One region of the Arthrobacter sp. Rue61a genome, then DNA from elsewhere that is predicted to be linked to it. Evidence: riboswitches for the same ligand, from Rfam matches in the RefSeq annotation. Region 1 holds a riboswitch; each other region holds the start of a gene.
The links. Region 1 has a riboswitch for S-adenosylmethionine ahead of ARUE_RS05070 (hypothetical protein). Riboswitches for the same ligand answer to the same signal wherever they lie in the genome.
Positions count from the first base shown of each region.

Region 2: it holds a riboswitch for S-adenosylmethionine, as region 1 does, so the genes downstream of both, ARUE_RS14025 (aminotransferase class V-fold PLP-dependent enzyme) here and ARUE_RS05070 (hypothetical protein) in region 1, are expected to answer to the same signal.
Region 3: it holds a riboswitch for S-adenosylmethionine, as region 1 does, so the genes downstream of both, ARUE_RS19000 (DUF1737 domain-containing protein) here and ARUE_RS05070 (hypothetical protein) in region 1, are expected to answer to the same signal.
Region 4: it holds a riboswitch for S-adenosylmethionine, as region 1 does, so the genes downstream of both, metX (homoserine O-acetyltransferase MetX) here and ARUE_RS05070 (hypothetical protein) in region 1, are expected to answer to the same signal.

Region 1 covers NC_018531.1:1,068,016-1,075,544, forward strand. The annotation lists gene ARUE_RS05040 (gamma-glutamyl-gamma-aminobutyrate hydrolase family protein) at 1-346, opposite strand, end outside; gene ARUE_RS05045 (LOG family protein) at 408-1,541, shown strand; gene ARUE_RS05050 (matrixin family metalloprotease) at 1,561-2,562, opposite strand; gene ARUE_RS05055 (matrixin family metalloprotease) at 2,616-3,452, opposite strand; partial or broken gene ARUE_RS05060 (VIT1/CCC1 transporter family protein) at 3,595-4,751, opposite strand; gene ARUE_RS05065 (hypothetical protein) at 4,993-5,184, shown strand; gene ARUE_RS05070 (hypothetical protein) at 5,181-5,510, opposite strand; SAM riboswitch class IV at 5,527-5,646, opposite strand; gene ARUE_RS05075 (sodium:solute symporter family protein) at 6,001-7,518, opposite strand.
Region 2 covers NC_018531.1:3,077,989-3,085,517, reverse strand. The annotation lists gene ARUE_RS14030 (class I SAM-dependent methyltransferase) at 1-176, opposite strand, end outside; gene ARUE_RS14025 (aminotransferase class V-fold PLP-dependent enzyme) at 262-1,671, opposite strand; SAM riboswitch class IV at 1,703-1,816, opposite strand; gene hisN (histidinol-phosphatase) at 1,997-2,809, opposite strand; gene rsgA (ribosome small subunit-dependent GTPase A) at 2,865-3,980, opposite strand; gene aroA (3-phosphoshikimate 1-carboxyvinyltransferase) at 3,983-5,353, opposite strand; gene ARUE_RS14005 (DoxX family membrane protein) at 5,360-5,875, opposite strand; gene ARUE_RS14000 (sigma-70 family RNA polymerase sigma factor) at 6,057-6,854, shown strand; gene rsrA (mycothiol system anti-sigma-R factor) at 6,851-7,111, shown strand; gene ARUE_RS25090 (50S ribosomal protein bL37) at 7,242-7,316, opposite strand; gene ARUE_RS13990 (PadR family transcriptional regulator) at 7,430-7,529, opposite strand, start outside.
Region 3 covers NC_018531.1:4,160,485-4,168,013, forward strand. The annotation lists gene ARUE_RS18980 (PLP-dependent cysteine synthase family protein) at 1-290, opposite strand, end outside; gene ARUE_RS18985 (aromatic amino acid ammonia-lyase) at 284-1,852, opposite strand; gene ARUE_RS18990 (NtaA/DmoA family FMN-dependent monooxygenase) at 1,852-3,180, opposite strand; gene ARUE_RS18995 (SulP family inorganic anion transporter) at 3,335-5,035, shown strand; SAM riboswitch class IV at 5,122-5,233, shown strand; gene ARUE_RS19000 (DUF1737 domain-containing protein) at 5,247-5,513, shown strand; gene ARUE_RS19005 (rhodanese-like domain-containing protein) at 5,510-5,920, shown strand; gene ARUE_RS19010 (O-succinylhomoserine sulfhydrylase) at 5,921-7,129, shown strand; gene ARUE_RS19015 (hypothetical protein) at 7,140-7,529, shown strand, end outside.
Region 4 covers NC_018531.1:1,513,745-1,521,273, forward strand. The annotation lists gene ARUE_RS06935 (histidine phosphatase family protein) at 1-336, opposite strand, end outside; gene ARUE_RS06940 (CPBP family intramembrane glutamic endopeptidase) at 425-1,198, shown strand; gene ARUE_RS06945 (VOC family protein) at 1,320-1,958, opposite strand; gene ARUE_RS06950 (bifunctional o-acetylhomoserine/o-acetylserine sulfhydrylase) at 2,161-3,501, shown strand; SAM riboswitch class IV at 3,664-3,780, shown strand; gene metX (homoserine O-acetyltransferase MetX) at 3,796-4,917, shown strand; gene ARUE_RS06960 (hypothetical protein) at 4,941-5,330, opposite strand; gene ARUE_RS06965 (winged helix DNA-binding domain-containing protein) at 5,411-6,586, opposite strand; gene ARUE_RS06970 (SGNH/GDSL hydrolase family protein) at 6,616-7,458, opposite strand; gene ARUE_RS06975 (alpha/beta hydrolase) at 7,529-7,529, shown strand, end outside.

The DNA of each region.
Region 1 (7,529 bases):
GACCGGCGTCGATGGTTGCCCGGGCAACATCCATGTCCAGATGGTCCTGCTCGGGGTTGACATCGTAAAGGGACGCGTCAGGGTCCTGCCCATAGAGGCGCGGGTTGATGTCGCCGCCGCCCGGCAGCAGGACGCCGTCGAGCGTTTGCATCTCGGTGGCCAAGCGCCCGGCGCTGTCAGCCAACACCGGGGTCAACAGCACCGGTTGTGCGCCGGCCTCACGCAACAGGTCCACGATGAACGTAAAGAGCTCGTTGGCTTCACCCACCCGGGCGTCTGGGGCGTCCGAACTGCTGAGACGGACCGGGACGCCGATACGCGGCCGAACAACTTCTGAACTCTTCATGCTTCATGATGCACCGGATCAAGGCCCGGCACACAAACGGCTGCACCACTACGCTGAAACCATGAACCGCTCCGGAGCTTTGAACCCGAGTCCGCGAACTCTCGACGTCGAAAGCGTGGTCCACTTCCACCAGCTGGTGAGTGCAGGGGCCGGCTCCATGAACGGCTGGCACGCGCAATCGCTGGACCTTCGGGGCCACTCGCGGGACCTCAAAGCCTTGAACCCCCAAGGTGCGATTTTCCTGGGGTGCACTTTCGACGACGGGGTGGAGGAGAGCCTCCGCCGGCGGGGAGCGCTCATCTTCCCCAAGCTTCACAATGTGCCGTTCAATCCCTACCGCGGCGGCGTTTACACGGCCAGCGAACTGTATGAGGGCATCGCCGTCACAGAGTACGAATCCACCCTGGATGCCCGCGTCTACCAGTGGAGCATCCTCCCCGGGCAACGGGGCAGCCTGGACGCCACCCTCGCAGCGGCCCTGCACGACCACGCAATCGGCGACGCCCTGGACGAACTGCTGGACCACGGGGCACTCGCCGGGACCAAGCTGGTGGGTGTCATGGGAGGACATGCCGCGCAGCGCGGCACCAAAGAATTCGCCGACGCCGCAAAGCTGGGACGGTTGCTGGCACAGGCGGGCTTTACGGTGGCCACGGGCGGGGGTCCCGGCGCCATGGAAGCCGCCAATCTCGGCGCCTACTTGAGCGGACTGCCCGACGCCGACTCCATCGTCGCGCTTGAGGATCTCGCCGCTGTGCCCGGGTTCAGGCCCTCCGTGACGGCTTGGGCGCGGCAAGCAGCCGCCGTCGTCGAACGTTATCCGGACGGCACCCCGACGCTCGGCATTCCAACATGGTTCTATGGTCATGAGCCGCCCAATCTCTTTGCCACGCACATCGCCAAGTACTTCGCCAACGCTGTCCGCGAGGCCATCCTGCTGGAGCTCTGCGACGGCGGCATTGTGTTCCTTCCAGGCGCGGCCGGAACGGTGCAGGAAATTTTCCAGGACGCGTGCGAGAACTACTACGGAGCCCCGGAGACCATCACACCTATGGTGTTGGTAGGGCGCGAACACTGGGAACGGACTTTCCCTGCCTGGCCCATGTTGCAGAGCCTCGCCGCGGGGAAGCCCATGGCGGACAAGATCTTCCTGGTGGACACCGTGGAGGATGCGCTCGCGGTGGTAGCCGGGTAAGTGGTGGCCGGCTAGCCCCTTAGAAATCCTTGCTGCAAGGACCCGTGCCCAGCTGGGCGAGCCCTGTCCGGTCGCCTGCGGCGAATCCGCGGACCCAGGACGCTTGGTCGAACATGAGTTGCCGGGGATCGTCCACGTGGTCCAGGCCCAGGAGATGTCCCAGCTCATGCATGATCACAGCCACGCCGATCTCCTCTCCGCTGGGGGCGTCCACGATCTCCGCGAATTGTGGCGCATCCAAGGACACGGTGCCTGTCACATAGGCCTTGTAACCGTTGCTGAGGCCAATGGAGGAGCTGCCACCAAGGCCCACGGTCTGCCCGGTCAGACGCGGAACCTGCTCCGGTGTGCTCCAGGCAATAAGCACGGGCGCCCAGCGGTCCCCGTACCTTTCGGGCTGGTATCCGGGCCTGGTGGGGGAGGGAACTTCGGAACTGGGTCCGTCATAGATGAACTTCAATCCCGTGGCTTCGCTGGCCTGTCTCACGGCTTCCTCCACCAATGGCTGCCAGGACGGCGGGGCCAGGTCCGAGTTGACCACGTAGTGGATGGGCCTGCAGGGAGAGTAGGCCAGCGGGGTTCCGTCTTCCTTGACGGCCAGGAACTTGTACGAGGAACTGGTGCGGCCCAGTGGTCCCGGCGTGCCGAGCGGCGCGTCGGCTTCCTCGAGTCCCGGGATCGGGTCCTGGCGTTGGCCGAACGGTACGAGCCCGGGCCGGGGTGCCTGGCTCTGTGTGGCGGACGATCCGTAGAGGAGGTGCTGGAGTTCGCCGCTGAAATAGGCTCCTGCGCACACCAGACCGAGCACGCCGAAAAGGAACAGGATGGCCGCGATGCTGCTGTGCTTGATCGGTGGCCTGACCGGGGGAGGCTCCGGTGGGCGCGGGGTATGCGGAAGGTAACTCGGACGAGGGGGATCGTGGTCCGGCCACTTGGGCGACCCATAAGGTTCCATGGAACCCCCTGACGTGGAGGCCGCGACGGAAGGTGGGGCGCCGCCGTCGGCCGTATTCGCCAGCATAAGTCCCACTCCGCCGGGAGTCCATGCCGCGAGTGCTTGGCGTGCGAAGGCGCTTAGATGTCCTTGCGGCAGGGCGCCGAGGCAAGAAGGTACAGGCCGTTCAGGTCGCCCGCCGCGAGTCCGTCGGGTGCGCCGATCTCCGGGTACATGAGTTGGATCGGATCATCCACGTGGTCCAAGCCCATCACATGGCCCAACTCGTGTTGCATGACTGCCAGGACGTAGTCGGCCCCGCCGGGACTGGCCAGCAGTTCCGTTACCTGCGGAGTGTCCAGCTCCAAGCTCCCGGTGATGTAGCTTTTGGGGCCCTTGTTGAGGGAGTACATGGTGCTGCCTCCGGTCCCGATGACGTTGTCGGCCAGGGCCGGTGCCTCCACGGGTGTGGTCCACGAAATCAGCAAGGGAGCCCACCGGTCACCGTATTTGGACGGCTGGTAGGGTTCGCGCCGGTCTACCGGCACCTCGTCCGTGGTGCCATCGTTGACGAACTGGATGCCGGACGCAGCGGATATATTCGCCAAAGCGGTGGCCAGCAGGTCATCGGAGCCGGCAGGTGCGGACGCGTTGTTCACGACGTAATGAAGCGGACGGCAGGGCGAATAGCCCACCGGAGTGCCGTCGTCGTTGGTGGCCAAAAACTTGTACGAATCGTTGGTGGTTCCCGGCGCCGAAGGGGAGGCCAGCGGGGCGTCCGCTTCCTCACGTCCGGGCGGCGGTGCGTCAGGGGCGCGTGCCGGTTCCGCTTCGCCCGGCCCGTCCTGCGGTGAACCCGGAACGCTGACGCCCGGGAACAGCGCGGTGATGCGAGGGTCGCCCTGAAGGAATCCACTCACCAGGACGGCGACGACGGCGGCAATGACGGCCATGAGGACGCCGCGGAGAATACGCACGGCTGTTCCAGTGCGTCGGTGCCTGGGCGCACGCGTTGCTTCCCGCTCCGGGTCCACGGTTCTCCATTCCTGATGCCCTGGTCACGCGGGGCAGCGCGGAGGACGAACCAACATTACGGTCTCCGGACCGAGCCGTCCAAACTTAGACGATAGCCGCGCCGAACGCCAGACCCAGCCCGTACGTGGCCGCCGCCGCTCCCAGGCCAATGGCAAGCTGCCGCAGCCCGCGGCTCAGCGGCGAGGTTCCGGACAACAACCCGACGACGGCGCCAGTCGCCAGGAGCGCGATGCCCACCAGAACGCCGGCCACCAGCAAGGCGGCGATGCCCGTCATGCCGAAAATGAACGGGAGGATGGGCACGATGGCGCCCGAGGCGAAGAAGCAGAAGCTGGACATCGCAGCGCCCCATGCTGAACCCACGGACTCGTGGTCGTCAATGGGTGGCTTCTCCGGCTGCAAGGAGAGGCTTGGGTCGCAGTCGCAGCTGAACAGTCCCATGCGCTCGGCAGCGCGGTGCTCCGCGGCTTCGCGCGTCATGCCCCGGGCCAAGTACACCAGGACCAGTTCGTTGTGCTCGATGTCCAACGACGGCGCCGCGGTCAGAGTGGCCTGCGTGGGCAAAGTGGCATTAAGGAGTTCCCGCTGTGAGCGGACTGAGACGTATTCGCCCGCACCCATGGACAGCGCACCGGCCAGGAGACCCGCCACGCCACTCATGAGCACCACGGGGCTGGGCACTCCGGTTGCGGCCATGCCCATGACCAGGGAAAGGTTGCTGACCAGGCCGTCGTTGGCGCCAAAAACGGCGGCGCGGAACGTTCCGGAGAGCCTGTTGCGACCACGCGTGGCAAGGCCCCGGACTACTTCTTCGTGGATTTGTTCATCTGCCACCATGGCAGGCGTCGCGGCAGGTTCGGTTCCGTACGGGGAGCGGCCTTCAGCGCGCTGCGCAAGGGCGAGCACAAACACGGAGCCGAAGTTACGGGCCAGGAAGCCCAGGAACCGGCTGCGGCTGGACGCTGCCTTGGGCATTCCGGCGTGCTCGCCAAGGAGCTTGAGCCAATGGGCCTCGTGCCTGCCTTCGGCCTCGGCCAAAGCGAGCAGGATTTGGCGTTCTTCGCCGTCGCGCCGCTGGCAAGCTCCCGGTAGACGGCGGCCTCGGCACGCTCATCGGCCAGGTACTGGCGCCACCGGCGGATGTCCGCGTGCGAGGGAGGCACGGCTGCTGATTCGGGGGCTGCTGAGCCGGGGGTGGGGTCCGGAGCTGGGCTCGACGAACTGTGGGATTCCTGGTGCATCTGCACTTTGTCTCCTGTGCTGGGTGGGGTAGTTGCGGCCCCATTGCACGCCCCACACTACCGCTTATCCGCGCCGATTTTTGGCTGGTATTCCTCACCTGGAATGTTCGGTGCACCGTAATTTCCTTGACCCTTGCCCGTGCCGGTGCTCAGATGGAAGGACAGGGACGGGGCCTTCCCGCCACTGGATTCTGCATTCGGGTCAACGGGCCGAACCGGCCCACGAGACGGAGGTTGCACCATGAACACCACCGAATCACACGCCAACTACCCGGAGCGGACAACCATTGAGTCCGACCCGGCCTACGACTACGCCGAAGACCAGGAAGTGGATGAGCCCTGGGTTGAGGAAGTGGACGCCCCCGAGGACGACGAACGTGTGGTCCCCCTCGACGAAACCGAAGAATTCCGCGACGAGGATGAGGAAATCTAGGATGGATAGTCGCGGCTCAGTGTGAAGTGACGTTGGAGGCCCGCCCGCTTCCCGACGGCCGCAACAGTCACCGTCAGCGTCCTTGACGCCTCACACCAGCGCGTCGGCAGTATGGCTTTGGCCAATGCTTGCGCGATCAGCTGCGGCTCGGGATATGCGAACTTCCCTGTCCGGGCCTTTGTCGTGATGGTCACCGTGCCAAGGAAGAGGTCGACGGCGGGAATCACCGGGACCGTGGGCGTTTTCGCCGGGGTTCCTGGTGCTTCCAGGATGCTGGGTGTTTTTGGGGTGCTTGCTGCCGGGGTGGTATCGCCTTGGTACGGCAAGGGACTGCTCCTTGGGAGAGTGCTCTTGCCCGCTCGGTTGTCTCTGGTCCGGGACGGGCCGCTTCCTCATCCGAACCACCCGTGAACATGGGGTTGGTGTGTGGCCAGTCGGAGCTTGGCACCACATCTCTTGAAGCTGGGACCACCCTATCCCATGGCTGCCCGGACGACCCGTTGCGAGGCCCGTTCTGCGCCCTGCTTTGCGCGCTTTGGGGTGGTCTTGCGTGTAGAGCGGGCCTTCCAAGGGGTGGGCGTGCGTTGTGGGGCCTGGTTTGTTGTGGGGCCTGCTTTGCGCGCTTTGGGGTGGTCTTTGCGTGTAGAGCGGGCCTTCCAAGGGGTGGGTGTGTGTTGTGGGGCCTACTCTGCGCACTTTGGGGTGGTCTTTGCGTGTAGAGCGGGCCTTCCAAGGGTGGGGGCATAACGCAACGGCGGCGCCGCCCCGAAAAGGGGAGGCGCCGCCGTCGAACTTTGTTTGTTTCTTTGTGCCTGCCTAGGAAGCCGGCGTGGTGAGCTCTTCCTCTGCCACGCGGGTGCCGGCCACACGGTCCGTCCACGCCTTCATGACGGCCGGATCGGTGGGCTTGCTCAGCAGCGAGACCACTACGTACACCGCAGCCGAGGCGATCAAACCGAAGTAGATGGGCTCGTTGGCGTAGATGCCGTCAAGAGGAACTTCGGCGTTGATCTCGAGGATGATCATGGTGCCCAGGGTTATCACTGAACCGGCCGCCATGGACCATGCTGCCGCGATGCCCGTTCCGCGCTTCCACACCAAGCCACCGATGATGGCTACCAGCAGGCCGCCCACCAGGATGTCGTAGGCGATGGTCAGAGCGGCCACAACGTCCTTGGTGGAGATGGCGATGATGATGGCCACGATTCCCAGTCCGAGGACCCAGTAGCGGTTGGCCTTGACGTCGTGCTCAGGGTTGTCGGAGTCGGACGTGTCCACCTTCTTGCCGAACCAGCTGGCAACGAAGGGCATGACGTCGGCGCGGGCAACGGTGGCGGCAGCGATCAGTGCGCCGGAAGCCGTGGACATCATGGCGGCGACAGCTGCAGCGAGTACCAGGCCGCCGATGCCGATGGGCAGGAGTCGGGTAGCCACTTCGGCATAGACGTCATCCTTGGCAGCGATCTCCACACCGGAGAGGGCCACGCTGGCAGCCATGCCGATCAGGGCACCGGCGAAGCCGTAAAGGATGCAGTAGACGCCAGCGGTAGCGCCGCCCCAACGGGCAACCGTGGGGGTCTTGGCGGTGAAGACGCGCTGCCAGATGTCCTGGCCGATCAGGAGGCCGAGTGTGTAAACGACGAAGTAGGTGATGATCGTCTGAAGGCCGATGCCACCGATGTCGAAGAAGCTCTCATCGACGCGGGCGCGGATGCCGTCGAGGCCACCAGCAGCGTTCAGTGCGAAGGGGAGCATGAGGAAGAAGATTCCCACCGTCTTGATGACGAACTGGACCTGGTCGGCCAAAGTGATGGACCACATGCCGCCGATGGTGGAGTAGACCAGGACGATTGCGCCGCCGATGGCGATGGCGAGCCAACGCTCCCAGCCGAAGAGGACCACGAAAATGGTGGCGTAGGCGCCGGTGGACGTGGCACACAGCATCAGTGTGTAGGCCAACATGACGATGCCCGAGGTCTGGGTTGCGGTGCTGCCGTAGCGGAGAGTCAGCATCTGGGAGACCGTGTAGATCTTGAGCTTCTGGATGGTTCCGGCGAACAGAAGGCTGAGCAACAGCACGCCTGAGCCGATGGCCACCACCAGCCACATGCCGGAAATGCCGAACTTGTAACCGAGGCCGACGCCGCCCACGGTGGATGCGCCACCGAGGACCACTGCGGCCATGGTGCCGGTGTAAAGGAAGGGTCCCAGGCGGCGGCCGGCCACCAGGAAGTCGCTGTTGTTCTTGGTGCGGGACTTGCCCCACCAGCCGAATGCCAGCATGGCGAGCAGGTACACCACCACGATTGCGATGTTTATAGCCGAAGATTCCATGAACGGTCCTT
Region 2 (7,529 bases), 2.0 Mb from region 1:
ACGAGCCAATCCAGAGAGTCCTGTGGGTAGCCAGGACGCACGCGGTCATAGTGTTCTCCGCCGTCCTGGAAGCTCTGGCCGAGTTCGCGCCGACGGGCAGCGTGGAGCTTGGGACCTCGCGGTCCAGCGGGTCCGGGAATGCCGGCCGCACCGTTTGCGGGGCCCGGGGTACGCAGGGACACGCAGAACTCCTTCACAGGGTGGCCAAAAGGTACCCTACGAATTTACCGCAGCGGCCGGGACGCCCGGTTCACTGTGTTCTTAGTCGACCGTGCAGGGAGCTGCGCCCGCAGTGCCCGGAGTGTTTGGCGCCCACTCGGGGTAGCTGCGGTGGTCATTGGCGGGAACCCAGCGGCCCTCGTCCACCACGTAGTCCCAGCCCAGTCCGTCGCGCTTGAGCCCTTGGATGCCTGCTAGCAGCCTGGTGGCGTCCTCCAACCGGGAGCCGACGCCGAAGCTGGCGCGCAAAGAGCCTGAGGGAAGCCCGAGGCGCTTGAGGAGCGGGTGGGCGCAAAAGCGGCCATCTCGCAGGCCCACGCCGTGCTCCGCTGCCAGGTAAGCGGCCACCAATCCGGCGTCGAATCCTTCGACGGAGAAATTGACCACACCGATGGTGTCCAAGGAGTCAGTGAAGATCTTGTGGACTGTCACGCCGTCGATGGCCTCCAGGCCTTCCACCAAGTACGAGCGGATGGCAGCCTCGTGGGCGTGCCACGCGTCCTGGTCCAGGCCTGCGAGCACCTGGGTGGCGCGAGCGAGCGTTGCGGCTCCCAGCACGTTGGGGGAGCCGCCCTCGTGCCGTGCGGGGCCGGCCGCCCAGTTGACGGAGTCCAAACGGGCTTCACGGACCGCGCCGCCACCGGCCAGATGCGGAGTGCCGGCGTCGAGCCAGTCGGGACGGCCCACCACGACGCCGGCGCCGAAGGGAGCGTAGAGCTTGTGTCCGGAGAAGACAATGTAGTCGACGTCTGCTTCGGTGATATTGATCCGGCGGTGCGGAGCGAGCTGGGCGGCATCCACCACGATCCGCGCACCGTATTCGTGGGCCAGGGAAGCAAGTTCTGCGATGGGAAGAATTTCGCCGGTGACGTTGGAGGCTCCGGTCACCGCAAGCAGGCTGACACCGCCCTGGGCCAACTCTCCGCGGAGTTTGTCCAGTGTGGCGGACAGGGTGGGGGCCGCTACGACGCTGCGGTGCGGTACACCCTGCCATGGAAGCAGGTTGGCGTGGTGCTCGATATCCAGGTACAGGACCTCGCCTGCGGGCTTGCCGTCGATCTGCGGAAGGCACCCGGCCAGCAGGTTCAAGGAGTCCGTGGTGTTCCGGGTGAAGATGACAGAATCATCCGGCCGCCCACCGACGAAGTCACGGACGATGTTCCTGGAGTTCTCGTACACCGACGTGCTGATTTGGGAGGCGTAGCCTGCGCCGCGGTGGACACTCGCGTAGTAGGGAAGGACTTCGTTGAGGTACGCCGAGACGATGGTCAACGCCGGAGCCGATGCCCCGTAGTCGAGGTTTGCGTAGCGAACATGTCCGCCCTGAATCAGGGGCGCCTGCAACTCGGCGCCGGTAACAGCCGCCAGCGGCCGTGCAGCAGGGGCTGTTTCTGCTGTGGTTTCTGCGGCGAAGGACGGAATGATGTTTGAGTCGAACGTGACAGTGCTCATGGGACCTCACTCAAGAGGGACCCCCGGAGGGGATCCGCGCTTGCCGCATCCGTTCCGGACCGGCCGGGTCGTCACCCGGGGCACCCCACCGCGAATGGAGGGTTGCCGGCCAGCAAACCGGGGTTTAGCGCTGGCACTCGTGACCTGTAAAAAGGCTAGAGCACGTCCGGGGGCCCATCCAAAGCCGCTGCCGATTGTTAAGCCTTTTGTTACGCGGAAGGCAAAATGCCTGCTTCGTCGAATAAAAAACGGCGGAGACCCCCAAAAGGGGGCTGCCGCCGTCGAAAATTCCGTCGCCTACTGGTTAGACAAGGCGATGAAAAGTTTAGAGAAGGTCGTCCAGGCCGGGGTTGAGCCGCTTGAGGACCTCGGAGTGAAGGATCGAGTTGGTAGCCAGTGCATTGCCGCCGAAAGGACCGTCTTCGCCTTCCAGGGACGTGAAACGGCCGCCGGCCTCAGTGACGATGGGGACGAGTGCTGCCATGTCATAAAGGTTCAGCTCAGGCTCGCAGGCGATGTCCACTGCGCCCTCGGCCACGAGACAGTACGACCAGAAGTCACCATAGGCACGCGTGCGCCAGACGTCTTCGGTGAGGTCCAGGAACTCGTCAAGGTTGCCCCTTTCCTTCCAGCCCGAAAGGCTTGAGTAGGACATGGAGGCGTCTGCCAGGCTGGAGACGTTGGAAACTTTGAGGCGAGTGGCCGAGGCGAGGGACCGCCCCATGTAGGCACCCATGTCCTTGGCAGCCCACCAGCGTTTGCCCAACGCGGGGGCGCTCACGACGCCCACGACGGGTTCGCCTTCGTCCACGAGGGCGATCAACGTTGCCCACACCGGAACACCCCGGACGAAGTTCTTGGTTCCGTCGATGGGGTCGATGATCCAGCGGCGCGAGCCGTGGCCGCTGCTGCCGAACTCCTCGCCCAGGACCGCATCACGTGGGCGCGAGCGGGACAGCTGACCGCGGATTGCTTCCTCAGCGGCCTTGTCAGCGTCAGTGACAGGCGTGAGGTCGGGCTTGGTTTCGATCTTGAGGTCCAGCGCTTTGAAGCGATCCATGGTCTGGGCATCGACTGAGTCAGCGAGGACATGGGCAAGGCGCAGGTCATCGTTGTACGTGGAAACGGGATGGGTCATGCCACCAAACTATCCTGAATCGTTCGCCTCATTGGGGACGTGAAGCCGGTAACGATCAGTTGACGGTGCCCAGTTCCTTGGTCTCTTTCGCTTCGAGTCGTGGGTCTGCACCCAGCAAGCGGCGCAGGGAGGCCAGCCGCGCCACTCCTGATGGGCCTGCATGGCCATCGTTCACCCATGCATCAAGCCCGCAATTGGTGGCGGTGGCACCGTGCTTGCAGCCGCGGTCGCAGGTTTCCGTGCCGGGCTCAAGGTCCGGGAAGGAATGGAGGATCCGGTCCGGGTCCACATGCGCCAAGCCGAAGGAGCGTATGCCGGGAGTATCGATGATCCAGCTGCCGGACGGGGCATCGTCCAGCTTCAGCGCCAAAGCCGAGGATGACGTGTGCCGGCCACGGCCCGTCACCGCGTTGACGCCGCCAGTCGCGCGCTCTGCCCCCGTCAGTGCATTGACCATGGTGGATTTGCCTACACCTGAGTGGCCGAGCATGACGGTGACTTTGCCACCCAGATGTGAGCGGAGCTGGGAGACGGCGTCCTTGTCCAGCCGGGCTGAGAGTCCATCATCCGAGCGGGCATCGATGCCGCCGGCCTCGGAGTCAGCCGTACGGCTGATGATCACGGGAAAGTCCAAGCTCAGGTAATTGGCAAGGAGCTCCGCCGGATCCTTGACGTCCGCCTTGGTGATAAGCAGCAACGGCTCGATGCCGGCGTCGTATGCTGCAACCAAAGCACGGTCAATAAATCCGGTACGTGGTTCCGGGTTGGCCGCCGCAACAACCACAACGAGCTGATCGGCATTGGCTACAACCACTCGTTCGATGGGGTCCGTATCATCAGCGCTGCGGCGAAGGAGCGTCTTCCGCTCTTCCACCCGCACCAGGCGCGCCAGAGTGTCGGGGGACCCGGAGACGTCACCCACCAAAGCGACGAAGTCGCCAGGGACAACGGGATTGCGCCGCAGTTCACGGGCGCGGGCTGCAATCACGATGCGCTCATGTGCGGAATCTTCGCCCACAATAGCCCTGTAGCGCCCGCGGTCCACGGTGATGATCCTGCCTATCACGGCGTCGTCGTGGCTGGGGCGATCCTTGGTGCGGGGCCTGGATCCTTTTTTGCTGGGACGGATCCGGACGTCGGATTCGTCCCAGGAACGTGCGTCACGGCCCATGATCAGTTACTGGCCTCATCGGCATCGGTTGGCTGCAGCATGGCCGCCCACATCTGTGGGAATTCCGGCATGGTCTTGGACGTCGTGGCGATGTCCTCAACCTGTACGCCTTCGACGGCGAGACCAAGGATCGCGCCGGCAGTAGCCATGCGGTGGTCGGCATAGCTGTGGACCACGCCCCCGTGAAGGGTCGCCGGCCGGATCACCAAGCCATCGGCGGTCTCTTCCGCGTCGCCTCCGAGGCCGTTGATCTCGGCTACAAGGGCGGCAAGCCGGTCAGTTTCGTGCCCGCGGAGGTGGGCAATGCCGGTTAACCGGGAGGTCCCGGTGGCCAACGCGCACAGCGCGGCAACAGTAGGTGCCAGCTCGCTGGTTTCGTCGAAGTCGGCTCCCTTAATTTCGGCGCCGCCAGTCACTGTCAGCGTTCCGTCCTGGAAGGTCACCTCTGCTCCCAAGGCGGTCAGGATGGTGCGCCACTGGTCGCCCACTTGTGTGGTGCCGGCAGGCCAATTGGGAATGCGGACGGTGCCACGCGTGGCCAGCGCGGCGGCGAGGAAAGGCCCTGCGTTGGAGAGGTCTTGTTCGATACGCTGGTCAAAAGCCCGGATGCGGCCAGGGGAGACCCGCCAGTGGTTGGGTACGGAATCGTCCACGACCACGCCCACGCTGCGGAGGACCTCCACGGTCATGGTGATGTGGTCCAAGCTGGGAACGGGCTTGCCCACGTGCTCCAGATGCAGGCCCTCAACGAAGCGGGCACCCACCAGCAGCAACGCGGAAACGAACTGGGACGATGCGCTGGCGTCAATCACCAGATGGCCGCCCCGGACCTCGCCGGTACCGTCCACAGCGAAGGGAAGGGACGACGGCGTCCTGCCGCCGTCCGCTGCCACCGGAACGCCGAGGGCGATCAAGGCTTCGATGATGGTTCCCATGGGTCTGTTGCGTGCGTGGGGGTCGCCGTCGAAGACTGTAACGCCGTTACGCAGTGCCGCCAACGGGGGAACGAACCGCATGACGGTTCCGGCCAGTCCGCAGTCGATTGCCGTCTCCGCGCCCGACGCAGCCGGATCCATGGGTGTAATTTCCAGGTCCGGTCCGAAGTGGCCGTCACCGGGTACTTCGGTGACGGTTGCACCCAACTGCCGGAGGGCTTGGATCATCAGTGCGGAGTCGCGGGAATGAAGGGGAGCCCTCAACCGTGAGGGACCATCCGCCAAAGCCGCCAACACCAGGAACCGGTTTGTCAGGGACTTTGAACCGGGGACCGTCACCGTTGCGTCCACGGGCCCCTTGGCATGAGGGGCCGGCCACAAGGGGAGCGTGGTGGCGGCTTTTGTTGATTCGGTGTTAGCGGGGGTGGTGCCTGTCATGCTTCCTTATGCTCCAACTGCGTTGTCTACGGCTTTGCGAACTGCTTTGTCTGCGCGCTTGATCTGCTTGCCTGTCACTTTTTTGGCATCGGCCGCCAAGTGTTCTGCCCGCCAGGCAATGCTCGGCCGGCCTTCTGTATCAACTGAGGCAAGAAGCACGCCGCCCGTGAGGGAAATGTTCTTCAGCAACTGGGCCTTGCGGGCGCTCCGGCCTTCCTTCGTGCTGATATCGGCCGAACGCCACTCGACATAGGAGTTCAAGGCCGACGTGATAGCGAGGACCGTGGCGGCGAAGCGGGAGAGTTTGCCGAGCCCGAGCAATGCTCCGGCGCCCAGCTGTGCACCGCCGATGACGCGCGCGAGTGTCTTTTCGTCAGTTTTGAAGGGCAGGGATTCCGAGGCGCGGCGAAGGACGGGTGAGAGTTGCTTCGCAGTGTCGTCCGCGTTCCTGAGCTTGTCCAGCCCTGCGACGACGAAGCTGGACGCGAGCATGGGACGTGCGAGAAAACGGATAACAGACATGTCTTGCCTCCTGGATGGCTTGCCACATTAGTTCGATGAGTGTTGTGCTCAAGGGGTGCAGTCTGCTCTAGTCTTGCACTTTTGCGGAATATTTACCCAGCGGCAGCCGTTGTGAGTTTCAGGTGCGGCGGAGACCGGACCGCGGCATGGTGATGCCGCCTCGCTGAACGGAGTTGGTTTTTTGACTTTGGTGAAGGACCGCATGGTTCTACCGGAGGTTGGGTTTGGTGCGCAGCCGGATTCGCCCACGCTGACAGTAGACTTGGCAACGATGAGCACCATTGAACCGGCCGCAGCGGCCATGTACCAGGCAGCCGACGCGGACGACGACGCAGCTGTTGCACCCGACGTCGATCCTGCTACGGAGACTCCTGAACAGCGGCGGGAGCGCTTCGAGCGCGACGCGATGCAGTACGTGGACCAACTGTATTCGGCAGCCATGCGGATGGCGCGCAACCCCTCCGATGCCGAAGATCTGGTCCAAGAGGCTTACACCAAGGCGTTTTCGGCCTTTCACCAGTACAAGCCGGGTACCAACCTTAAGGCCTGGCTGTACCGCATCCTGACCAACACGTACATCAATCTCTATCGGAAGCGGCAGCGTGAGCCTCTGCAGTCCAACTCGGACACGATCGAGGATTGGCAGTTGGCCAAGGCGGAGTCGCATACCTCCGCGGGCTTACGGTCCGCTGAGACTGAGGCTCTGGACCACCTCCCTGACTCCGACGTGAAGAACGCTTTGCAGTCAATTCCTGAGGAATTCCGGCTGGCGGTCTACTTCGCGGATGTTGAAGGGTACGCCTACAAGCAAATTTCAGAAATCATGAACACCCCGATCGGCACGGTCATGTCACGGTTGCACCGCGGCAGGAAGATGCTGCGGGACATGCTGGCGGACTATGCCGCCGAACGGGGCTTCAGGGCCCAAACCGATGATCAGGCCGCGGCCGGAAGCAACAATCAGGAGAAAGAGAAATGAGCGACTGCCAGGGATTGGGCGATTGCGACGATACGCGAATGCAGCGGATCTACGAGTACCTCGACGGTGCGTTGACCCGCGAGGACCTCACTGAGATCAAGCAGCACCTGGACACCTGCGAGGAATGTGCCGAGCAGTACGACCTTGAGTGCCTCATCCGCACCATGGTCAAGCGCTCATGCACTGAATCTGCGCCGGAAAACCTCAAGAACTCGATTCTTGACAGGATTCACTCCATCAAAGCCGTGGACGCCTGATACAACTCCGGCGCTCCAGAGCTGATCCCTTCACAGGGGGCAACTTCTCCAGCTCTTAACTGCGAAGGACCCGGAAACCGCATGGTTTCCGGGTCCTTCGCTTTTAAGCCTGTGACGCTAAGCCGATGGCTTAGGTGTTGGGACGCTTGCCGTGGTTCGCGCCGCCGCGCTTACGGTCACGACGCTTACGTGCACGCTTGCTCATAGCTGGCCTCCTTCAAGGATTGATACTCAATAAAGCTGCCCTCCAGTTTCGCACATCAGAGCGCTGCGCCGCGAACCGGGCGGGTGTCGTGCTCCCTCGGAGCAGCCCGTTAGTCAGTTTCGCAGCGAGTTCCTGATCGAGATGCGGGCCTGGTCCAATACAGTGCGCACGGTTTCAAGTGCAATGGGAGTCAGCGGATGAGCGGCGCCGTGC
Region 3 (7,529 bases), 1.6 Mb from region 1:
AGCCCAATTCCGGTATTGCCGGACGTACTTTCCACAATTGTGGCGCCGGGCTTCAGCTCCCCGGATTTCTCAGCCGCCCGAACCATGCTCAGAGCTGTCCGGTCCTTGATGGAGCCGCCGGGGTTTTCGGACTCGAGCTTGATGTGGATGGTGCTGCCCAGCCCACGGCTCAGCGACTCCAACTTAACCAGTGGCGTGTTTCCGACCCTCTCCAGGACCGAATCGTCCAATCCGTCCGGAGGCCCGGAAGCCGCGTGAACACCATGTTTGCGAATCGCTGTACTCACCACGTCTTCTCTCCTTCCTCAGAAAATTCCCGGCCAACGGCATCCCGCAGCTCAGTCCGCGCCCGTTCAACCAAGTCGGGCGCCGATGGCCGGTCGGCCAGCACGTCAGCCAAGCGGCCCACGACGGCGCCGGTACCCTTCCCGAGCGGTTGCGCGGCTCCCGCTTCGAGCAGCAGATACGACGCCGTCAGCGCTTCGATCACCAAGAGCTTCTCCGCTGCGTCCAACGATTTTTCGAGTTGCTGCAACGCGAGCGGGGCCAGCGTTGAATGGTCTTCGACGTCGGCCGAGAGGGTTGGTGCGCCGAGCGTCGCCGGGGCAGCAAGGGCCTTGAGCTCGGCCAGCAGTCCGGCGGCGGAGTACCAGAGCAGCCCGGGAAGTTCCTCCTGTGCAAGGTCCGATTCCCCGGAGGCCGCAGCCTGCAAGTGGCGTGCCCGAATAGCTCGTTGGGGCGGATACAACTTGGCGATGCGCCGTTCACTGGAGATTCCCACATGCGCCAAAGCCAGCCGCAGCCCCTCAAAGGCGAGCGCCAGCTGCATGGGCTGGAAGTTCCCGCCGGACACCATGTGCCCGGATTCGACATCAACCAGGGGATTATCCCCACGGCCGTTCAGCTCCACGTCCAAGGCCGAAGCAAGCTGCCCAACAAGCGATCGGAAAGCCCCGTGCGTCTGCGGTGCGGCCCGGAACGACAACGCGTCCTGCACCGACACCTCCGGACGAACATCTTCCAACCACCCGCCGCTCAGCAGGCGACGCACAGCAGCAGCCGAGTCCCGCTGCCCGTCCACAGCCTTGGCCGCCTGGATTGCCGGCGAAAACGGGCTGAGGTTCCCGCCGCCGTCGTACCTTGCGATCGTCTCCAGCGAGAGGGAAAGCGCGACGTCGGCCAGCTCGGCCAAGTGCTGCAGCCGCAGCAATGCGAGGGTTCCAACGCCCACCGAATACGCGTTGGCACTCACCAAGGCGAGGGCCTCCCCCGGGGCGAGGACAAGGGGCTGGAGGCCGGCGTCGGCGAGCGCCTTGGCGCCGGGGACCAGCGTGCCGTCCGCGTCGAATGCTTCACCTTCACCGATGGCAACGGCGGCGACGGCGGCAAGCTGGGTCAGGTCCGATGAACCCACCGAGCCTTCGCGAGGGATGGCGGGAAAGACGCCGCGGTTGAGCAGTTCCGCATAGAACACTGCAGTTTCCGGTCGCACACCGGAACCGCCGCGGCTGAATCCGATAAGCCGGGTGAGGATCACGGCGCGGGCAGCGGCGCGGTCCAAAGACGAACCCACTCCGCTGTTGTGGTACCTGACCACCTGGACTTGATAGGCCAGGAGCGACTTCTCCTCCACAGCGGTGTCGCGGCCGGAACCGAGCAAGGTGTTAAGTCCATAGACCCGCTGGCCGGAGGCGGCGGTCGACTCCACGATTTCCCGCGAGCGGCCTATCAAGGACAACGCATCTGGGTTGAGTTTCACATGAAACGTCGGATCTTCAGCCGCCAGCGCCACGTCCGCGGGGCGCACCGGAGCCGTTCCGATCAGGAGGGTTGGCGTTTCATGGGAGACCATCAGAAGTCCAGGAGGTTCTGCCGGAATCCACCGTTGCCGTAACTCTTCCTCAACAGGCCGCGCCGCCGCAGTTCCGGGGTGAGTTTGTCCAGTACACCGTGCACGGTCACTGGGTCCACAAAGCCGGAGAAAAGAAATCCGTCGCCACCTACGGCCGAGCCTGTTTCCTCCAGATAGTCAGCGATTTCGCCTACAGTGCCGATGATCGAGTCGCCTGCTCCGCCGCTGCGTGCCTGGAGGATTTGGCGCAGCGTGGAACCCGGAGGGGCAGCTTTGGCGAAGTGTTCCAGCGTGCCTTGGTTGCTGTTGGTGCTCAGCTCGGGAAGCGGGGCGTCGAGGTCGAACTGCTTGAAGTCGATGACGGAGAGGTAGGAAATTGAGTTGAGCTGGCTGTCGATGTCTCGCTGGGTGAGTTCCCGCCGCTGCGCCCGCAGCTCCTCTGCCTCGGCTGTGGAACCAACAACCGTGGGTTTCAGGACAAAAAGTACCTTGACGTCGTCGGGCTTCCTCCCCGCCTTGGCGGCTTCGGCGCGGATCGAATCCCGGTAGGACTTCATCCCGTCAACGCCACGCGCCAGGGCAATGGCCACGTCAGCATGGCCGCCTGCGAATGCTTTGCCCCGGGGAGAGGCACCGGCCTGCACCAGCACGGGTTCTTCCGGCAAGGGCGCCGTGTTCAGCGGTCCCCGGACCTTGAAGAAGTCGCCCTCATGGTTGATCGGGTGCACTTTGCTGTGGTCTGCGAACACTCCCGCCTCAACATCCTCAAGCACAGCAGCAGGTTCCCAACTGCGCCAAAGCCGCCTGACGACGTCAACGAATTCCTCCGCTTTCTCGTAGCGGAGGTCGTGTTCAATCTGCTGATCCAGCCCGTAATTCTGCGCTGCGAGATCACTGCCGGAGGTAACCACGTTCCAGCCAAGCTGGCCTTCCGAGAAGTGCTGCAGTGTGGCTAGAAGCCTGGCGGCGGTGAAGGGAGGGTAGAAGGAAGCGCTGACCGTGGGCACGATCCCCAGGTGCTCCGTGGCGGAGAGAAGGTACGGAACCAGCGCCAACGGATCATGCTTTGGCGCGAAAGACGCGTGGGCCAATGAGACCTCAGCCGTACCGCCATACGTGTCCGGAACAGTGAGGGAATCCTCGATGATGAACAGGTCCAGCCCGGATCGCTCAAAAGCGCGCACGGCTTCCTGGTACAGGGCGGGTTTCTTCCAGTCGTAGCCCAAGCCGTAACCAGGAGTGCCCCAGCCTTGGACTCCGAAACCGTGGCCCACAAACCATCCAAAGTGCAGCATGGGCTTGAGTGTAGAACTGCTCTGTCCGTTCACCGCGACCTGATTTCATGCGAAGTTACAGGGGGTCGTACTGCGTCAATTATGCTCCCGGGGCGTCACATTTGGGTGGGACTCATGAGCGATCGAATTTTCCACATACGGCGGGCTCCTTGTTCCGCAAACAGCATGGGTCGGGAATGATCGCTGTATGAGTTCACCCACCCGCACCTCCGCCAAGGACCGGCTTTCGGGCGTCTGGGCGCTCAAGGGATACAAGCGCGAATGGCTGCGGCATGACATCGTGGCGGGCGCTGCGTTGTTCGCCTTACTGGTGCCAGCCGGCATGGCCTATGCGCAGGCGGCCGGCCTTCCTCCCGTCACCGGACTGTACGCAACGGTGGTCCCGTTGCTGGTTTACGCCATTGTGGGGCCTTCCCGCATCCTGGTCCTCGGACCCGACTCAGCCCTAGCCCCCATGATCGCCGCCGCCATTGTGCCGCTGGCAGCTGGCAGCAGCGAAAAATCGGTGGCATTGGCCGGGCTGTTGGCTGTGCTGATCGGGGTGATCATGCTGGCCGGTTCTGCCCTGAAACTGGGAACCATTACCGGCCTGCTGTCCAAACCCATCCGGCTCGGATACCTGAACGGAATTGCGTTACTGGTGCTGTTGTCGCAGCTACCGGCGTTCTTCGGGATAGAGGCCGACGGCGACATCTGGGAGAAGCTCGCGAAGGTCACCACCGGGGTGCTCGGCGGTGGCGTCAATGTCACCGCCCTGCTGCTGGGTAGCGGTTCCCTTGCCCTCATTTGGATCCCGCGGCTGCTGAAGTGGAAGGTACCCGGCGTCCTGCTGGCGGTGGTCGGCTCTTGCGTTGTTACGGCGGTTTGGGGCCTGAACGACGACGTGAAGGTCACCGGAGTCCTGCCGCAGGGCCTCCCGATGCCCGCACTCGGGGGCATCGGCTGGGCTGATGCTCTCACGCTGCTTCCCGCTGCGGCAGGGATCGCCCTCATGGCCTTCGCGGACACCGGCGTCCTATCCCAAACATTGGCGGCCAAGGAAGGGAAGAAGGTCTCGGGAAACAGGGAAATGGCGGCGCTCGGGGCAGCCAACGCGGCCACCGGACTGCTGGGCGGATTCCCGATCTCCGGCAGTACCTCCAGAACCCCGGTGGCCGTGGATGCTGGTGCCAAATCCCAGATGACCGGCGTGGTGGGTTCCGTGCTGGTGCTGGCCTTCATGCTGCTGGCTCCCGGAGTGACCGAGTACCTGCCCTCCGCAACGTTGGCCGCCGTCGTCATCGCCGCAGCCATTGCCCTCGCGGACCCCGCGGGCGTGAAGCGGCTCTTCAGCATGAGCCGCAGCGAATCTGTGGTGATGCTGGCCGCGTTCCTGGGCGTCCTCACCGTTGGGGTACTGCAGGGAATCGTGGTGGCCATTGCGTTGGCGCTTCTGGACTTCGTGCGGAGGGCCTGGGATCCGTACCGGACAGAACTCGGTGCTGAAGAAGGGCTCCCTGGCTATCACGACCTTGAGCGGCACCCCGATGGTGAACGCATCCCGGGACTTCTCATCCTCCGCTTCGATGCGCCGCTGTTCTTCGGTAATGGGCAGGTACTGGCGGCCTTTGTCCGGGAGCAACTTGACGAGGCACCGGATGAGACAACAGATGCCATTACCCACGTCATCCTCGCCGCGGAGCCCATCACCGGGATCGACACTACGGCGCTGGACGACCTCGTCACTTTGGATGAATGGCTGGCAAGCAAAGGCGTGGACCTCGTGTTCGCCGAACTGAAGGGACCTGTGAAAGACAAGTTGATCCATTTGGGCACAGCGGCCCGCTTTACGCCCGACCACTTCTTCCCAACGGTGGGCGCGGCAGTGCGTGCGCTGAAAAACGAATAAGGGATGAGCCGCCGATTACGCAACATGACGGCCCCGCAACAGCCCGCAAGTGCGGCCCGATGCCCGTGGATGTTACGTTTTTCTTGAGTAATGAGCACCAGCGCAAAGCCCTGACTTGCTGGTCGGCAACCCTCTCTCCGGCGGGGTGCCTCAGGTGACTACTCGGCGTATCGACAACTCGTACTGCAAGCGTGACTGAGGAGCACCAGCAATGCCTGAACCCACTGAAGAAAAACTCTCCTACCGCCTGATTACAGGCCCGGATACCCGTGATTTTTGCGAGCGCATCCACAACTCGCTCGCAGAAGGTTACGTGCTCCATGGCAGCCCGGCCGCCACGTTCAACGGCACCGACGTGATCGTTGCCCAAGCCGTTGTCCTGCCTGCCGCGATCGCCAGCGCGGATGCTGCGGTAGCCAACGCCGTCGATCAGCTGGAAAACTACGACGACGAAGAAGCATTTGAGGGCCACGCATGAGCTACGCAGGTGATCTGACCCCGCAGGACGCGTGGGCCAAGCTTCAAGAGGGCGCCATCCTGGTGGACGTCCGCACCGAGGGCGAATGGGCCCACATCGGCATCCCCGATACCAAAGCCACCGAGAACGACCCCCTGTTCATCCAGTGGAACCTGGCTGGCGGCATTCCCAACTCCCGTTTCATCGAGGATCTGCAGCAGCAGGCACCCGAAGACGACGGCGTTGAGCTGGTGTTCCTGTGCCGTTCCGGCCAGCGCTCCATCTCGGCCGCAATCGCCGCAACCCAGGCCGGCTTCACTGCCTACAACGTCCTTGAGGGCTTTGAAGGCGAACCGGACCGCTACGGCGAACGCACCGTTAACGGGTGGAAGAACCGTGGCCTGCCGACGAATTTGGGGACCGAGTAAGTGACTTTCAATCCCGACGCCGCTGGCTGGAGCCCTGACACCCAAGCCGTCCGCGGTGGCCTTGACCGTACCAATTTCCAGGAAACGTCCGAGCCCGTTTTCCTGAACTCCGGGTTCGTTTACGAGTCCGCAGCCGCCGCAGAGCGAGCCTTCACCGGTGAGGACGAACGCTTCGTCTACTCCCGCTACGGCAACCCCTCCGTGGCCACGTTCCAGGAGCGGCTGCGGCTGCTTGAAGGAACCGAAGCGTGCTTTGCGACGGCGTCCGGCATGTCCGCTGTCTTCACCGCTTTGGGTGCCCTGCTGGCTGCCGGCGACCGCGTGGTTGCCGCCCGCTCCCTGTTTGGCTCCTGCTTCGTGATCCTCAATGAGATCCTGCCGCGCTGGGGCGTGGAGACGGTATTCGTGGACGGCCCGGATCTGGAGCAGTGGCGTGAAGCCCTCTCCGAACCCACCACCGCGGTGTTCTTCGAGTCGCCGTCCAACCCGATGCAGGAGATCGTCGATATCGCTGCAGTCAGCGAACTGGCGCATGCCGCCGGGGCGACTGTCGTGGTCGACAATGTCTTTGCCACTCCGCTGCTGCAACGCTGCGGTGAGCTGGGCGCCGACGTGATCGTCTATTCCGGCACCAAACACATCGACGGCCAAGGGCGCGTCCTTGGCGGCGCAATCCTGGGCACCAAGGAATTCATCGACGGCCCGGTCAAGCAGCTTATGCGGCACACCGGCCCTTCTCTGTCCGCGTTCAACGCCTGGGTGTTGACCAAGGGCTTGGAGACCATCGGGCTGCGCGTGAACCACAGCTCCGCGTCCGCTTTGAAGATCGCCGAGTGGTTGGAGCAGCAGCCTGCCATCAGCTGGGTCAAGTACCCGCTGCTGAAGTCGCACCCCCAGTACCAGCTCGCCGCGAAGCAGATGAAGGCCGGCGGTACGGTGCTGACGTTTGAACTCTCGCCTTCAGCCGGTCGTTCAGCCAAGGAGGCAGCCTTTGCGTTGCTTGATGGCCTCAGCGTGATCGACATTTCCAACAACCTGGGCGACTCCAAGTCCCTCATCACGCATCCGGCAACCACCACCCACCGGGCCATGGGGCCGGAGGGCCGCGCGGCCATCGGGCTTTCTGATGGTGTGGTGCGACTGTCCGTGGGACTTGAAGATGTGGGCGACCTTATCTTGGATCTGGAGAAGGCCCTCAAACAGGTCTAACCTTGCTGCCATGAGCGGGAACCATCCGTATCGCCGTGCCGGAGCAGTAATTGTCGCCGGCACGGTGGTGTGGTTCGTCGGAATCTCGCCGGTCTCACGCGTCTACATCACCCCCGACGACGCCGAGCGCCTCCGCATGCTGCAAGCCGGCCAACGCGGCTGGATCACGGGGCAGCACCTTACCGCGGCAGGAACAGTTGCAGTGCCTGTGGGATTCGCAGCCTTCGCCCGTTCCATTCCGGACTCGGGCACCTCACACAGGAAGGCGAAGAAATGGGCTTATGGCGCTGCAGCCGCACTGCTTGCCGGCGCCCCGCTCTTCGTTTCCAGTCTTGCCCGGCGGGCTTCCGATATTGAGGGGTTCGCCTACCGCCGTGGATCCAACGCGCCGTTCCTGGCC
Region 4 (7,529 bases), 450 kb from region 1:
GTTGCGCAGTTCCTTTTGGTCCTCGATCTCCCCGGCGATCTGAAAGTTCGCCCAGTCCTGCTCGCGAAGCCTGGGTTCCTCAATGACCCGCTCGATCAGCGGCCCCAAGTTCATGGCTTCCAAGGTCTGGTAAGCGCGCAAATAGGGGGACACGTACACGCAAACCTGCTCGCCATCGAGCTTCCTGCGCAGGTCCTCCCCGGCGATCCGTGCCTGCTCCACACCGCTATCCGTCAGCGGGATCCGGTAGTCCGGCACACGGTTGTAGATGGACGTGTCGGCATTCGCGGCTGACTGGCCGTGCCGGATCATGAAGATTCTCTCAGGGGCACCCATCCCACCAAGCATAGGTGGCCGCCATGCGTGGTCCGGCGAGGTGTGCGCTTCCCGGCAAAGTGGCAGGTAGTGAGGGCAAGATAGGTACATGTTCCTTGCTTCCCGCCGCCGGCTGCGCGCCGAAGTACTTATTGTGCTGGGCCTGTCCTTGGGCCAGTCAGCCGTCTACTCCGTAGTGCAGCTCTTGGACAAGATGACGCGTGCTCCCTTGGCTGATGCCACATCAACCTTGAACAGGTCCCAAAGCGCTCGCGAGTACTTCGATCTCACATACCAGTTGCTGGATATTGTGTTCGCACTGGTGCCCGTGGCCCTGGTGTTCTACTTCCTGTCCACGTATGCCCCCGGAGGTCGGGAAGGCGGGGGCGCTTCGGCGTTCGCCCGGCTTGGGTTCAACTTCGCCCGGCCCGGTAAGGACCTACTGCAAGGCGTGGGACTGGCTGCAGCGATTGGCATTCCCTCGCTCGGCTTGTACGCGGCCGGTCGGGCGCTGGGAATTACAACAGCCATTGTGCCCAGCGGCCTGGATGCCTACTGGTGGACCGTGCCCGTACTGATTCTCTCGGCCATGCGCCACGCGGTCGTGGAAGAAGTGATCGTGGTGGGGTACCTCATGGACCGCTTCGGTAAGTTCGGGTGGAGCATGCCGGTGGCCATTGTGGTCAGTGCCGTGCTGCGGGGGAGCTACCACCTGTACCAGGGCTTTGGGCCGTTCATCGGGAATGTGGTCATGGGCCTGGTGTTCGCATGGATTTATACAAAGACCAAGCGGGTCATGCCCTTGGTGATTGCCCACGCATTGCTGGACATCGTGGCGTTTGTTGGATTCAGCCTGTTCGGCAAGGCAATGGGCCTCGGCTGATGGCGTTAAAAATATTCGGCCGCCATCGGTGGGTGACGTCATTGGCACCCGCTGATGGCGGCCGAAGTTCAACCCGGACATGATGGACCGGGGCCGGGACAAGCCCGGATGGATGGAGCGGTCAGATGGTGACGGCTCCGGTAGCTGTTTCGAAAGTGACAGCCAGGATGCCGGGGGTGCCGTGCGGTGCCATCCACTGGACTGCGACATCCTCAAGCGGCTTTTCCACCGGCTCGCCCAACCACTCGGTGACGCGTTCAGCCGAGCCCGCAATGGTGAGGCTGGACATCTTGACGTCGCTTTCGTAGATCCTGGACGGGTGCAGTGAGGGGTCGCCCTCCCACTTGAGCAGGTACGGTACCTGGGGATCGGCGATCAGGCCGAGGATTCCGATCTGCTGCCACACCAATTCGCGGCCGTCAGGGAACTTGCGGTTGCCCGGAACAGCGGAGCGGCCAAGGCGGTCTTCGAAGGGGGCGAGGTCGTCAACGGCGACGCACCAGCCCATCCATCCGCCCCCTGCAGCCGAACGGGCGCGGACGGCCTGGCCAAAGGGTGCTTTGTCGGAAGCGGGGTGGTCCAGGACCTCCACCACTTCCAGGTACTTGTTATCCGCAAGGGGAATGATCATGTTCCGGGTACCGAAGCGCGGGTGCACTCCGCCCCGGACAGCGTCCACTCCCAATGCCGCGGAAATTCGTTCGGTAGTGGCCAAAAGGCCATCTCGTTCACAGGCGTAAGAGACGTGATCCATGCGCATGGCTTCATCTTGGCACTTTGTGATCAGGGTCTCAGCTAAGTCAAGCCTAACTAAGGTGGGATGTACGTAACTTTCGCTATGAGCGTCATGGAAGGACGCTAAGAGACCTGTAGATTCCACCGGCGTCATAAAGCTGTCTTAGCTTCCGGACAGTTCCTAGACTGGCCCCAGCTCACACCGCACCACATTGCCTGCCAAACCCATGCGTTACGAACAGGAGAACCCGATGTCCCAAGGATGGTCTTTCGAAACCCGCCAGATCCATGCAGGCCAAGAGCCTGACGCCGCCACCGGAGCTCGCTCGCTTCCGATCTACCAGACCACGTCCTTCGTGTTCCCCAGTGCCGAGAGTGCTGCCAACCGCTTCGCGTTGGCGGAGCTTGCACCCATCTACACCCGGATCGGCAACCCGACGCAGGATGTTGTGGAGCAGCGGGTCGCGAGCCTTGAAGGTGGCCTGGGGGCACTTCTGCTCAGCTCCGGACAGGCCGCGGAGACGTTCGCCATCCTGAACATCGCTGAGGCCGGGGACCACATCGTGGCGAGCCCCAGCCTGTACGGCGGCACGTACAACCTGCTGGCGCACACGCTGAAGAAGTTCGGAATTGCGGTCACCTTCGTGGAGGACCCCGACAATCTGGAGCAGTGGCGTGACGCCGTCCAGCCGAACACCAAGCTGTTCTTCGGCGAGGTTGTGTCCAACCCCCGCCAGGACGTGCTGGACATTGAGGGCATCGCCCGCACCGCTCACGAGGCCGGTGTGCCCCTGATCGTCGACAACACCCTGTCAACGCCCTACCTTATTCGTCCCATCGAGTGGGGCGCGGACATCGTGGTTCACTCGGCCACCAAATACCTGGGTGGTCACGGTTCAGCAATCGCCGGTGTGATTGTGGACTCCGGCAACTTCGACTTCGGCAAGGACCCGGAGCGCTTCCCTGGGTTCAATACCCCGGACCCCAGCTACAACGGACTGGTCTATGCCCGGGATCTCGGCAAGGACGGCGCCCTGGGCGCCAACCTCTCCTACATCCTCAAGGCCCGCGTCCAGTTGCTTCGCGATCTAGGCTCCGCCGTGTCTCCGTTCAACGCCTTCCTCATTGCCCAGGGTTTGGAGACCTTGAGCCTGCGCGTGGAGCGTCACGTTGCCAACGCCACCAAGGTGGCTGAGTGGCTTGAAAGCCACGACGACGTCGAGTCGGTCGCCTATGCGGGCCTGCCATCCAGCCCGTGGTACAGCCGGGGCCGGAAATACGGCCCCAAGGGCACGGGCGCCATTGTTGCCTTCAACATCATGGGCGGCGTAGAAGCGGGCAAGCGCTTTGTGGACGGACTGGAGCTGCACTCGCACGTTGCCAACATCGGTGACGTCCGCTCGCTGGTCATCCACCCGGCGTCCACTACGCACAGTCAGTTGACGGTGGAGCAGCAGGTGGCTGCAGGCGTCAACCCCGGCCTGGTGCGGTTGTCCGTGGGCATCGAGAACGTGGATGACATCATCGCCGACCTCGAAGCCGGTTTCCGGGCTGCGAAGGGCGCCTAACGCCGCGGTTCAAAGTCTCAGCCCGACTGCCGCCCGCGTCGACGATTATTCGCCGGGCGGCAGTTCAGGGTGCTCATTCGTGAACGAAGGCACCCCAAACCGTCACACTGTTGTCACATTCTTCGCCAGAACCGCCCTGTATTTCCTAGACTCTTCGTATTAGGTCATGAGTGCCAGCACACAGCCCCGGCTTGCTGGCCGGCAACCCTCCTCCGCGGTGGGGTGCCCCGGGTGAAGACCTGGCCTGTTCGCACGCAAGGCGACGGGCAAGCGCGAGGTTAAGGTGTCAAAGGAATGACCATTACTGCTACAGCCCTTCCAAAATCCGGAGAAGAAGACGGAATCGTCAAGTACGCCGGCATAGGGCCGCTGGAACTTGAAGCCGGCGGATTCCTTCCCGACGTTGTCCTTGCGTACGAGACCTGGGGGCAGCTGAACTCCGACGCATCCAATGCCGTACTCGTCCAGCACGCGCTCACGGGCAGTACACACGTAGCCCGCGGCGCCACGGATGAAGAAGGCTGGTGGGAGCAACTTGTTGGACCAGGTGCCACCATCGACACCAACAAGTTCTTCGTCATCTCCATCAACATCGTGGGCGGCTGTTACGGCAGCACCGGCCCATCATCAGCAGCACCCGATGGCAAGCCCTGGGGTTCTCGTTTCCCGTTGGTCACTCTGCGCGACAGCACGGTGGCTGAGTCACGCCTTGCCGATGCTTTGGGCATCGACTCCTGGCACGCCGTGTTGGGTGGGTCGATGGGCGGCGCCCGTGCGCTCGAGTGGGCCGTGACGTTCCCCGAGCGGGTGGAGCGCTGCGCCGTGATCTCGGTGGGCGCCTACAGCACGGCCGAGCAGATTGCCTTCGCGCAGGCCCAAACCCTGGCCATCCGGCAGGACCCGAACTTCAATCACGGCGACTACTACGGCGGTGCCGCGCCTGAGCATGGTTTGGCGTTGGCCCGACGTATCGCCCACATCACGTACCGCTCAGCGTTGGAGTTGGACTTCCGCTTCGGCCGGCAAGCCCAGCACCAGGAGACGCCGCTGACAGCTGCTGTGCTGGGGGAGCGCGGGCGCTACCAAGTGGAAAGCTACCTGGACCACCAGGGGACAAAGCTGGTCCGCCGTTTCGATGCCAACAGCTACATCGCCATTACCGAGGCCTTGATGTCCCATGACGTCACTCGTGGTCGCGGCACGTTGGAAGCGGCATTGTCGCGCACCAAGGCTGAGTTCTTTGTGGCGGCCGTGGACAGCGACAGGCTCTACTTCCCGGCACAGTCGCGGGAACTCGCCGCGGCACTCCCGGGAGACGTATCGGTCCACCTCATTGAGGCGCCGATTGGACACGATGGCTTCCTCACCGAGATCGGCCAGCTCTCGGCGCAGCTCCGCGAAGCCTTCTTCGGCTAAACCAGGCTCACGTTCAGGGTGGCCTAGCCGTTCATGATGTCGCCGCGCTGCTTCATGTAATCCTCCATGGCGATCTCGCCGTTGCTGAACTTCGCATCCAGCTCGGCCAGCTTGCGCGCACGGTAGCCTTGCGGCTGCGAGCTTCCCGTTGCGGGAAACGGCGTGGGGGACGAAGAGTTCGACGGCGGCCCGGCCTGCGGTGTCTCATCCGCGGGGCGTACGACGATCGGCTCCGACGGGTACCCGGGGTAATTCTGCGGCGGGTACCCCGGGCCCGGCAGATTCTGCGGCGGGTACCCGGGGCCGCGGAACGTGTCATTCTGGATCCGACGCGCCCGGGAGCGGTTGTACATGCGGATTCCGAGTGGAATCAGCCACGAGCAGACGATGATCCAGAAGATCAGATTGTTCACAGTGCAGGCCTCCTAGGTCTCATCCCAGCTTAGTCCTGCCACCTGGACGCGGCCCGTCTCCCGGAACCAGCCCGGCTAATTCACACCAGCGTGGTCTCCATGCCCAAGAACCGGCCGTAACGATCCGCCTCGGCCTCCAAGGCGTCTTGTTCTTCCGCCGTTGCCGGCCGGTTCATTCGGACATCGAGTTCGCAGGTCATGCCGGAGAAACTGTGGCGCCACCATCCGGCCAACCTGCCGTTCAGCAGGACCACGTGCATGGGTCCGTTGTCCTCGGGGAAGTATGGCGCCGTTCCACCAAGGAAGTGCCGGGACTGTGAGTAGCCCATCACGTATTCGTCGTAGCACTGAATGAGGTCCAGGCGGGGGAGCCCGGGGTCCTCCATCGCTGAAGGATCGTCGCCGTTGGTGAGAGCCTCCGCTTCCTCAGAGGCCAGATAGAACTCCAGACCATCGAAGTGAACGGTGCCCAGGCTCCCGGGGGAGATCTCCTCAGACACGCCGATCCCCCGCTTCACGTCTTTCATGGTCAGCCCGGACCACACGGCACAGTCCTTGATCGTGGCGGGTCCCCGGCTGGTGAAGTACCGGAGTGCCAACTGTCCAAGGGCCTGTTCGCGGGCTTCGGCAGTCAGCGGTGACAGAACCGAACCGGGAACGCGTTCCTCGAACAGGGCATATGTCTGTTTCAGGGCACCTCCGGCGGAGCGGACGGGGGAGCCGCTCACCAGTATCCGGCTGATTTCCGCGTGCATGAGGTGGTAGATGAACCCCAGGCCCTTTCCGGGGAAGCCTGCTTGTACCAAGACTTCGGCGAGTTCCTCGCGCGTCTTGTGGGCTCCTCCGGCCACGGCAGCGGCCAGGATCCGGCCACTCTTTGCAGCAGCCCCCTCATCGATTCCCGTCTGACGGTACATGCCTTTGTTGCCCTGGTGGAGGCGATCTGCGGACAATCCCATCAGCCAGCCAAGATCGTCCCGATGCACAAAGTGCCAGGTGGGCCGGAGGATGTGGGTCCGCAGGATGACCCCGTCGGATACAGCCTGCTCAACGTCTGCGGCCGTGACCATCGGTGAAGTGCTGGCGGAGCTTCTCTGAGCAAGGGTCCATCTGGCATAGGGGAATTCTTGCGACTGCACGGCCAGGAGGTTCCGGACCACGTCCCCGGGATTTCCGGCAAAGGGGGCCCGCAACTGCTGCCTCCGTAGCCGTGTCCGCCTGATAGTCTCCGCGGACAGGGAGCTGTCACCCGGCACGGCGGACCTCGCAGTGAAGAAGCGTCACGTCAGCTGCGCGGCAGCAGGGTGCCGGTAGAGCCGAAGACAGGTCCCGGCGTCGGACGCTTTGGCGTGATGCCGTCGCCTGAGGACCGGTGCCGAAGCCGCCGGATGACCCATGGGACAAAGTACTCACGAGCCCACACGAGGTCCGATGAGCGGGCTTCGCGCCATGTACGCGGCGGAAGGGCCTTGGGCATCAGGGGCTCGAGCGTGTGTTGGACGTTCAGTGCCTCCAGGACCATCATGGCGATGGTGTGATGGCCCAGCGGCGAGAAGTGCAGGCGGTCCGCGTCCCACATCTGGGTATCAGCCAGCTGCCGCAGAGACCACATGTCGGCGATGATGGCGTCGTGGCGGGCGGCCACCGTACGGAGGTTTTCGTTGTAGATGGCAACTTTGCCGCGGATACGCCCCAAGACCGACGCGGCAGTATCCGGACCGTTGAAGAGCACCACGGTGGCGCCGCCGGAGCCCAGCTGCGCCACCGCGGCATCGAGCTTTTCGGCCAACAGATCGGGATCGCCGCCGGGGCGGATGAGGTCGTTGCCGCCGGCCGAAATGGACACGAGGTCCGGCTGCAATTCCAGGCAGGGCGTCACCTGTTCATCGATGATTTGCTGCAGCAGCCTGCCACGGATAGCGAGGTTGGCATAGGCGAAGTCTTCCTGTCCGCGGCTCAGCTCCTCAGCGACCCGGTCAGCCCAACCTCGGTGACCACCCGGGTTCCGGGGCTCGGGGTCGCCGATGCCCTCCGTGAACGAGTCACCCAGTGCCACGTAACGGCTCCAAGGATGCTTTTGAATGGACTCGCCCGGCTTCAGTAAAGGATTGTTCTCACTCACGCTCATATCCTGCACCGTGACGGCGACCCTACGCCACCGTAGGTTGTTACTTGTGGGTAACTGCAAGAATGGACCCA